DNA from 2 places in the Nocardiopsis baichengensis YIM 90130 genome. Region 1 is predicted to be linked to the other one. Evidence: predicted binding sites of a transcription regulator. Region 1 holds the regulator's gene; the other holds the start of a gene.
What was found. Region 1 encodes LexA, which represses DNA repair genes until DNA is damaged. Its sites were predicted from a motif close to TCGAACANNTGTTCGA; they were not measured.
Positions count from the first base shown of each region.

Region 1 (4,713 bases):
GCAGAATGAACCTGTACGCGGAGACGTGCTACACGTCGTCCGCCGACTTCGAGGGAACCGAGCCGGTCTCCGAGGCGGACATGGTCGACGGCGCGAAGCGCCTGGCCAAGGACCTCCAGTCCGAACTCGATGCCGAACTGGAATAGCCGGGTACGCGCCCTCCTTGGCGTTGATCTCGGGGAAGCCGGGGTAATACTCGCCGGTATTACCCCGACTCTCCCGAGATCAACGGGGGTGTCGGTGCGGGCGGCCGGGGGCCGGAGGGGTCCACCGCGCCGGCGGACACGACCGGCCGAGGGGAGCCCGCGCACACCACCGTGCTTTGAGGCGGCCCCGTGAACAGGGGTCAGAGCGTCCGGTCGAGGAAGTCCTCCACGGCAGGGGAGACCTCGTCGGCGAAGGGGCGGTCGGCGTCGGGGACCACGGCCCCGGGGCTGTCGTCGTACTCGCGGAACACGTGGTCCGCGCCCTCGATGTCGACGCGTTCCACACCCGGGCGCCCGCCTTCCTCCAGGCCCTGCACCAATCGGTCCACCTCGGCGCCGTCGACCTGGGAGTCCTCTGTTCCCCACAGGACGAGCGCGGGCATGCCCCCCGGAAGGTCCGAGGCCAGCTCCTTCGGGTCCAGGGCGTCGATCTCCCGGAGGAACTCGGCGTTCTGCTCGCCGAACAGTCCCGCCAGCGCAGGGTCCAGGTCCTCGGGCGGGTCCTCCCCGGCCCGCAGCCGGGCGGTGGACACCCGGGCGTCGGAGAGCAGCTCCTCGGCGTCGCTCTGCTCCATGCCGCCCTGGGCCTCTGCGCGGCGCAGCTGTCCCGTCAGCTGCCGGTCGATCAGGTCCAGGTAGCGGGTGCCCGGCGGGGCCGCGAGGACCAGGCCGGCGGGCTCCGGGCCGTCCAGGGCCCCGGGGGAGCGCAGCGCGAACAGTGCGCCCTCGCTGTGCCCCAGCACCAGGAGCCGGGACGGGTCCACCTCCGGCCGGGCGGCGAGTTCGGCGTAGGCGGCCGCCACCTGCGCCTCGAAGTCGTCGAAGCCCACGACCGCGTCCTCGTCCCGGGAGCCCGTGCCGGTCTCGCCGCTGCCGAGCTTGTCGTAGCGCAGGGAGGCCGCCCCGGCCTCGGCCAGCACCCGGGCGAAGTTCCGGTTGGTGTCGGCGTCCGGGCGGGCCGGTGCGTTGCCGTCCCGGTCGGTGGGGCCGCTGCCGGAGACGATGAGGACGCCGGGCACGGGCCCGTCGGCGTCCGGGGGCAGGGCGAGGGTGCCGTGCAGGGTGTCCGGGCCGCTGGTGAAGGAGACCTCCTGCTCCACGGGATCGGCCCCGGGCGGGGCGGCCCCCTCGGCCCCGCCGCCCGGTCCGCACCCGGAGGCGAGCAGCGCGGCGGCGGCCGCGACGGCGGCGGCGCGCAGGGGGGAGCGGGTCGGGGCGACGGAGGATCGGCTCGGCATGGACCCCACCGTATTGGCCCCGCGGGCGCGTAGCGGTCGGCAGGGCCGCTCGCGCCGGGGGCCGTCCGCGGGGCTCGCGGGGCCGCGCCGCGGCGCTGTCGTACGGGGGGCGGTTTCGTCAGGTGCGGGGGACACGGGCAGCAGGGGCGTCCGTCAGGTGTGGGCGCGGGCGGGCCGCAGGGGGCGAGGCGCGCGGACCGGGGCGCTGCGCCGGCGCTCGGGGACGTCTCTGTCGGATACCGATACGGCGACGGCCCCGTGACGACCGGGGGTGGTCACGGGGCCGTTCCGAAGAGAGGCGAAGTCGTTATGCGGCGCGGTGCGGCGCCGTCGGTGCGGCCACAGCGGCTACATGCGCCGCATCACGGCCACGACCTTGCCCAGGATGGTGGCCTGGTCGCCGTCGATCGGCTCGTAGGCGTCGTTGCGCGGCATCAGCAGGACGTGGCCGCCCTCGCGCCGGAACACCTTCACCGTGGCCTCGTCGTCGAGCAGGGCCGCCACCACGTCCCCGTTCTCGGCCACCGGCTGCTGGCGGACCACGACCATGTCGCCGTCGGTGATGGCGGCGTCCACCATCGAGTCCCCGACCACGGTCAGCACGAACAGCCGCCCCTCGCCGACCAGCTGCCGGGGCAGGGAGAACACGTCCTCCACCGACTCCTCGGCCAGGATCGGGCCGCCCGCCGCGATCCGGCCGACCAGCGGGACGTGGGCCGAACGGGTCTCATCGGCGCGGGGCTCGCCCTCCAGTTCGTCCCAGGAGCGCACGGGCGGCTGGCCGGGGATGCGGATCTCGACCGCGCGGGGGCGGTTCTGGTCGCGGTGGAGGTAGCCCTTGCGTTGCAACACCTTGAGTTGGTGCGCGACACTGGAGGGGCTCGACAGACCCACGGCGTCGCCGATCTCCCGGATCGACGGCGGGTATCCGCGCTGCCGTACGTAGCGGTGGATGCAGTTGAGGACGCTCTGCTGGCGAGCCGTCAGCGCCGGTGCGTCCGCCTGCGCGCCCGTCGCCTCCGCCGGGACCGGCACCGGTCCGAGCGCCTCCGCGCCGTCCCTGCCCGATCGGGGTTCCTGGGTTCGGTGCTTCTCCTCCGGCACGGCCGGCCTCCTCGGCGGTCGGTGGTGGCGTGTTGGGCGTCGGGGGGCTCGCGTCCCGACCGTGGCACGTCGGCGCCGACGGCCGCGACCGCGTCCCCGGTGCGCCGCGCCGATGCCGAAGTGAGACACGTCCAACGGTAGTGCCTGCTCACGGCGATATCAAACAAACGTTCGAGATGGTGATGAAAAAATCCGGCCGTTGCGGTATTAGTCGAACATCAGTTCTAAACGGCTGGTGTTCGAAGGGGGCGACCATGTCCGAACCCTCGCCTGACCCCAGAACCGCGATCCCGCGTCCGAGGAGGCCCGACGACGGGCCCGTCCTCTACGACTGGGCGGTGGAGGTGCCCGAGTGGAGGGCCCGCCCCGTCCGGTCCTCCGCGCTTTCCGCGCTGCCCGAGCTCCCCCTGGAGCCCGACGGGCCCGCGCCCGGGGAGGCGGCCGCCGGGTCCCTGCCCGGCCCGGACCCGCGCGCCCGCCCCGTCGGCGCCCGCGCCGCCGCCGCGCTGCGCGGCCACTGGGCCGGGCTGAGCCGGCGCGGCCGCGTGGCCGTCCTCTCACTCGCCTCGGCCGGCGCCGGTGGCGCGCTGTCGCTGGCCGTGCTCACCTCCGCCGCCGTAGGGGCTCCCGCCTCCGCCTCGGCCGCCGGGGCGGTCTTCGGGGGCGGCGCCGAGCCGACGGTGGTCGTGCGCGACGGCGATACCCTGTGGGACATCGCCGAGCAGGCGCGTCCCGGCGAGGACGTGCGCCGCACCGTGCACGAGATCGTCGAGCTCAACGGACTGCGCGGGCCCGAGCTGCGCCCCGGCCAGGAGCTGCGCCTGCCCGCCCGCTGACCAGGGGCGCCTGCCGCGTGACGACCGCCGACACCCGGGGACCCGGAGGGTCCCCGGGTGTCGTTTCCCACGGGCCTGCCGGCGCCCGGGACCGACACGCCCGGGGCGGTGCGCCGGTTCGCCGTCCCTGACCTGCGGATCCGTCGCGACCCGCCGCGGGAGGGCTTGCGCGCGGGCGCGAGGCGCTCGTAAGTTGACCACAAGATCTAGTGCTCGCCATGGAAGAATCAGCCTAGAAGTTGTGCTTTAGTAGGTGACGGCTCTTCGGGGCGACCCGCGCCGAACGCGCGGTGGGCCCCTTCGGTGAGCGCGCGACTCCCGTGGAGGCGGCCCGCGCACGGCGGGGCGCTCCGCGATCGGGAGCGGCGACGGGGATTCCTGCGGGAGAGACGACTGGGAGGCGTGTCGGCATGCACTGTCCGTTCTGCCGCCATCCGGACAGCCGGGTGATCGACAGCCGGTCCACCGACGACGGCTCGGCGATCCGCCGCCGCCGGACGTGCCCGGAGTGCGAGCGGCGGTTCACCACCCAGGAGACCGTGCTGCTGATGGTGCAGAAGCGCTCGGGGGTGACCGAGCCCTTCTCCCGCAGCAAGATCGTGGCGGGCGTGCGGCGCGCCTGCCAGGGCCGCCCGGTCACCGAGGACGCCCTGGCGGTGCTGGGGCAGCGGGTGGAGGAGGAGATCCGCTGCCGCGGGGTCGCCGAGATCCCCGCGCACGAGATCGGACTGGCGATCCTCGGCCCGCTCCAGGAGCTCGACGAGGTCGCCTACATGCAGTTCGCGTCGGTCTACCGGGGCTTCGAGTCCCTGGCCGACTTCGAGAACGAGATCGCGCGGCTGCGCTCGGAGCGCGTCGGGGGCATCGAAGGCGCCGGGGGCGCCGGGGGCGCCGCGCGTTCGCAGGACACCCAGGACACCCGGAACGCCGAGGACGGCGGGGACACGGCGCGCGCCGTCGCCTCCGCCGAGCGGTAGGGCCGGACGGCGGCCGAGGGCCCGGTCGGGCGGGCACGGCACGAGAAGGGCCCGGCGGCCCGCCGCGCACGGCGGGCGGCCGGGCGATGCGACACGAGGGCGAGAGCAGGGGGAGCAGAATGACCGAGACCACCGGCGCGACGACGCGCAAGGGTGGCGGAGGCCGGCGCAAGGGCCTGAAGATGCGGCGCGTCTTCACCACGCCGGGCGTCCACCCTTACGACGAGGTCGAGTGGGAGCGCCGCGATGTGGTCATGACCAACTGGCGGGACGGCTCGGTGAACTTCGAGCAGAAGGGCGTCGAGTTCCCCGCCGCCTGGTCGATGAACGCGACCCAGATCGTCACGAGCAA
Region 1 is NZ_ANAS01000023.1:69,748-74,460, forward strand. Features, by position in the region: gene C892_RS0119375 (hypothetical protein) at 1-146, shown strand, start outside; gene C892_RS0119380 (alpha/beta hydrolase family protein) at 347-1,444, opposite strand; gene lexA (transcriptional repressor LexA) at 1,793-2,479, opposite strand; gene C892_RS0119390 (LysM peptidoglycan-binding domain-containing protein) at 2,803-3,384, shown strand; gene nrdR (transcriptional regulator NrdR) at 3,795-4,361, shown strand; gene C892_RS0119400 (vitamin B12-dependent ribonucleotide reductase) at 4,481-4,713, shown strand, end outside.

Region 2 (4,713 bases), on a different contig from region 1:
ATTTGCAACTGACAACCGTACGCTCCTGGTGCGCGGCGTCGCCCCGCAGGGGTGGGCCCCGCCCCCGACACAGTGCGGCCCCCGCCCGTGACCTGGGCGGGGGCCGCACTGTGTCGGGGAGGGGGAGGCGGGACGCTCAGTCCACGACCCTCCCCTGGACGTACTCGCGCCCCTGGCTGCGCTCCCACTCCAGGAAGCGCTCCGTCTCACCCATCAGGCCCGAGGCCAGCCACACCGCCACGACGGCGTCGTCGGCCAGCCCGAAGAGCGGGATGAACAGCTCGGGGACGAGGTCGACGGGGCTGAGCACGTAGACGAGCGCCGCGAGGAACAGCAGCACCCGGGAGGCGGGCATCTGGGTGTAGCGGCCGGTGATCCGGCCGCCCAGCATGCGGGGCACCGCCGTGGCGCGCGCCCACAGCGTCGGCTTTCCGGGCTCGATCCCCTCGTGGACCACCTGCCAGGCGGCGGCACCCGCAGCGGCGCGGTTGGACTTGCGCATCCGACCCCCTCGGTCGTTCTCCGGTCAGGGGCGTCGCACCCCCTACTCACGATATGACGCGACGGGGGCGCGTGGTGTTCCCCGGACCCGTTACCTTGGCCCAATGCCCCACATGCGCCCCCTCGGCCCCGCCGCCCTCGCCGCAGCGCTGCTCGTCCCGATCGCCGGGTGCACCTCGGCCGCGGACGGCGCCGAGCCCCACCCGCAGGCCGGGGTGCGCCCCGGCGCTTCGGAGGAGGACGGGTCCGGCGCCGGGACGCCCGACGCACAGGACGGGCGGGCGGACGGCGACGACGGTGCCGAGGACGGCGACGGCGGTCCGCTCAGCGGGTTCACCGTGGTGATCGACCCCGGCCACAACGGCGGCAACGCCGGCGCCTCGGAGGAGATCGGCGCGTCCGTCCCGGCCGGCCCCGGGGAGAAGGAGTGCGACACCGTCGGCGCCGAGAGCGCGGACGGCTACCCCGAGCACGCCTTCAACCTCGACTTCTCCCTGCACATGCGCGAGGAGCTGGAGGAGCGCGGGGCCGAGGTGGTGCTCACGCGCGAGGACGACGAGGGCGTCGGGCCCTGCATCGACGAGCGGGCCGCGATCGGCAACGAGGCCGGCGCCGACGCGGCGGTGTCGGTGCACGCCGACGGCGGGTCGGAGTCCGGGCGCGGATTCCACGTGATCGCGCCCGGCGAGGTGGAGGGCTTCACCGAGGGGATCGTCGCCCCGTCCCGGCGGCTGGCCGAGGAGCTGCGCGACGCCTTCGCCGAGGACGCCGGCCTGCCGGCCTCCGACTACCTGGGCGAGGACGGCCTGGACGAGCGCACCGACCTGGGCGGCCTGAACCTGTCGACGGTGCCCAAGGTGTTCCTGGAGGCGGGCAACATGCGCAACGCCGAGGACGCCGAGCTGCTGGAGGACCCGCAGTGGCGGGAGGAGGCCGCGGTAGTGGCGGCCGGGGCGGTCGCCGCCTTCCTCACCTCCGGGGACGCCGGCCGGGGCTGACCGGGACCGGCCCGGCCCTCCCCCGCCGAACCGCCCTACGGCATGATCGCCCCATGTCCGATCTTCCCGCCCGCCTCTCCGAGCACTTCGGCCCCCGGCGCCCCGTCTTCGACACCGTCCTCCGCGGCTTCCACCGGGGCCAGGTCAGCGCGCTGGTCGACCGCGTCCTGGCCGACGACCCCGCCCTGACCGCCGAGGAGCTTCGCGCCACGGAGTTCGACGTGGTCCTGCGCGGCTACGACCGCACCCAGGTGGCCGCCTATCTGGAACAGGCCGTCGACCTCCGGGAAGGCGGCACCGCCGCCCACGGACCCCCCGCGTCCCCCGACGGCGCGGCGGAGCCGCCCGAGTTCGACGTCGTGATGCGCGGCTTCGACCGCGGCCAGGTGGCCGTGCTCGTCGGCCGCTACCTGGCCGGCGACGCCTCCCTGACCGCCGAGGAGCTTCGCGCCACGGAGTTCGACGTGGTCCTGCGCGGCTTCGACCGCACCCAGGTGACCGCGTACCTGGAACAGGCCGCGAACCGCCTGCAGGGCCGCTGAGCAGCCGCTCCGCGCCCATGTCCCCGGGGGCGGAGCAGGCGTACCGACCGATGGGTCGGCACAATGGGTACATGCCTCTGACACCCGCCGAGATCAGGAACAAGCGGTTCACCCTGGTGCGCCTGCGCCCCGGATACAACGAGGACGACGTCGACGCGCTCCTGGACCGGGTGGAGGAAGCCTTCGCCGCGATCGCGCGCGGCCGCGCCGAGGAGCCGGTGATCACCGCCGCCGAGGTGGAGGACTCGGTCTTCCGCGGCACCCGGCTGACGGCCGGCTACAAGGAGGACGAGGTCGACGACTTCCTCGACCAGGTCGCCGCGGAGCTGCGCGGCCACGGGCTGGCCCGCCCCGGCGACCGGCCCCGGCCCGGGGCGTCCGCCCCGGTGGACCGGGGCGCGCCCGCGCCTCCCCCGGAGCCGCCCCGCGCCCACGCCGAACCGGCGGCGCCCGCCTCCGGGGGCGCGAACGGGGCCGGGCCGTCGCCCGGGGCGCCGCAGGGGGCGATGTCCCCCGAGCACGTGCGGAACAAGAGGTTCGCCACCACGCGCCTGACCACCGGCTACAACGAGGACGAGGTCGACGCGTTCCTGGACAGCGCCGAGGTCACCCTCTCGGCCCTGATCAACGGGCGTCCCGACCGGGCGCTGCTGACCGCCGCCGACGTGGAGCGGGTGCGCTTCTCCACAACCCGGGCGCGACCGGGCTACGACCCGGCGCAGGTCGACGCGTTCCTCGACGAACTCGCCGCCGAGCTCCGCGGGTACGAGCCCGACCACGCGTGACCCCCGGGCGGGCCGCTCCCCGCGACACGCCCGGCAGGCGATCGTTCCCGATCCGCTCATGCCCTGCCGAGCAGCGGCTGTGCCCCCTCGGCCGCCCCGGCGGTGCGCGGCGGGCCGCATACGGTGCGGCGTCCGTCCTAGGGTGGGCACCGGCGCGGAGCGCTGGGAATGCGAACACCTGTTCGATACGCTTCCCGGGTGAGTCTCTTCAACGAACGGATCGACGTCCGAACGACCGCTGCCGGCCGCCCCTCCCTCTTCGCCTGGAGGGGGCGCCTCTACCGGGTCCAGCGGGTCATCGGCCACTGGGAGGGCGCGGTCGACCTGGTGCGCGTGGCCGCCGAGTCCGACCGGGGCGAGCCCAGCATCGCCGACATCTCGGTCGACCGCACCACAGAGGACTGGACGATGCGCCGCCACTGGAGCTGACCCGGGCCGTTCCCCGGGAACGGCTCTACGATTGTCGGCGATGCGCATACTCGTGGTCGAAGACGACGACCGGGTCGCGCGCGGGCTGGTGACGGCGCTGCGCAACGCCCGGTACGAGGTCGAGCGGGCGGCGACGGCCCAGCGGGCGGTGGAGGCCGGCCCCGCCGACGTCGTCCTGCTCGACCTGGGGCTGCCCGACGCCGACGGCATCGACGTGCTGCGGCGGCTGCGCGAGCGCCCCGGGACCGCGATCATCGCCGTCACCGCCCGCGCCGAGGAGCGCGAGCGGGTGCGCGGGCTGCGCGCCGGGGCCGACGACTACGTGGTCAAGCCCTTCGGCATCGCCGAGCTGCTGGCCCGGGTGGAGGCGGTGCTGCGCCGGACCCGGGCCGAGCGGGCCGCCGCGGCGCCCGACTCCCCGCTGGCGGTGGGGCCGCTCGACGTCGACCCGGGGCTGCGCCGCGCCGCCCTGGACGGCGCGCCGCTCACCCTCACCCGCAAGGAGTTCGACGTGCTCGCGCTGCTGGCGGCGCGGGCGCCCGCGGTGGTCGGCCGGGACGCCATCCTCGACCAGGTGTGGGGGACCTCCTGGGAGTCGTCCTCGCGCACCCTGGACACCCACATCGCCTCGCTGCGGGGCAAGCTCGCCGGGGCGGTGCTGATCCGCACCGTGCGCGGGGTCGGCTACCGGCTGGCCCCCGCCGGCGAGGACGGCTGAGCGGGCCGCGCCGTGCTGCGCCGCCTGCTGGCCCTCCTGGTCCCGATCGCCTTCCTGCTCACCGCCTCGCTGGCGGTCCCGCTGGGCGCCGTCACCGCCCAGCGCCAGACCCAGGAGATGTACGTGGACCGGCTCAACGACGCCGGCCGGTTCGCCTCCCTGGGGGCGACCGCCCTGCGCACCGGCCGCACCGCGGGGCTGCGCGGGGAGCTGGAGCGGTACGGGGAGCTCTACGGCGCCCGGGTCGCGGTGGTCGACCCCTCCGGTGCCTCCGTGCTGGCCTCCTCCCCGGAGGCGGCCCGGACCGCGCAGGGGCGGCCGGAGGCCCAGCGCGCGCTGGGCGGGTTCCGCCCCGCGCCGCCGACGGCGGTGTGGCCCTGGTCCGACGAGGACCTGGTGATCGCCGAGCCGATCGGCCGGGACAGCGGCGTGGAGGGGGCGGTGGTGCTCTCCGCGCCCACCGGGGAGCTGCGCGCGCGGATCCTGCGCTCGTGGGCGATGATGGCGGCGCTGTCCATGGCGCCGCTCGTGGGGCTGTCGGCGGTGGCCTGGCCGCTGTCGCGGTGGGTGCTGCGTCCGGTGCGCCGGCTGGACGAGGCGACCGCGGCGATCGCCGAAGGCGACCTGTCGGCCCGGGCCGACCAGGCGGGCGGGCCGCCGGAGCTGCGCCGGCTGGCCTCGTCCTTCAACGCCATGGTGGACACGGTGGAGCGGGCCCTGCACCGGCAGCGGGCGTTCGT
Region 2 is NZ_ANAS01000005.1:198,261-202,973, forward strand. Features, by position in the region: gene C892_RS0104510 (YkvA family protein) at 137-502, opposite strand; gene C892_RS0104515 (N-acetylmuramoyl-L-alanine amidase) at 606-1,499, shown strand; gene C892_RS0104520 (DivIVA domain-containing protein) at 1,553-2,041, shown strand; gene C892_RS0104525 (DivIVA domain-containing protein) at 2,113-2,826, shown strand; gene C892_RS0104530 (DUF6504 family protein) at 3,025-3,255, shown strand; gene C892_RS0104535 (response regulator transcription factor) at 3,296-3,973, shown strand; gene C892_RS0104540 (sensor histidine kinase) at 3,986-4,713, shown strand, end outside.
Region 2: C892_RS0104530 (DUF6504 family protein) is a predicted target of LexA. The motif match lies at 2,997-3,012, and genes of this name have one in related genera.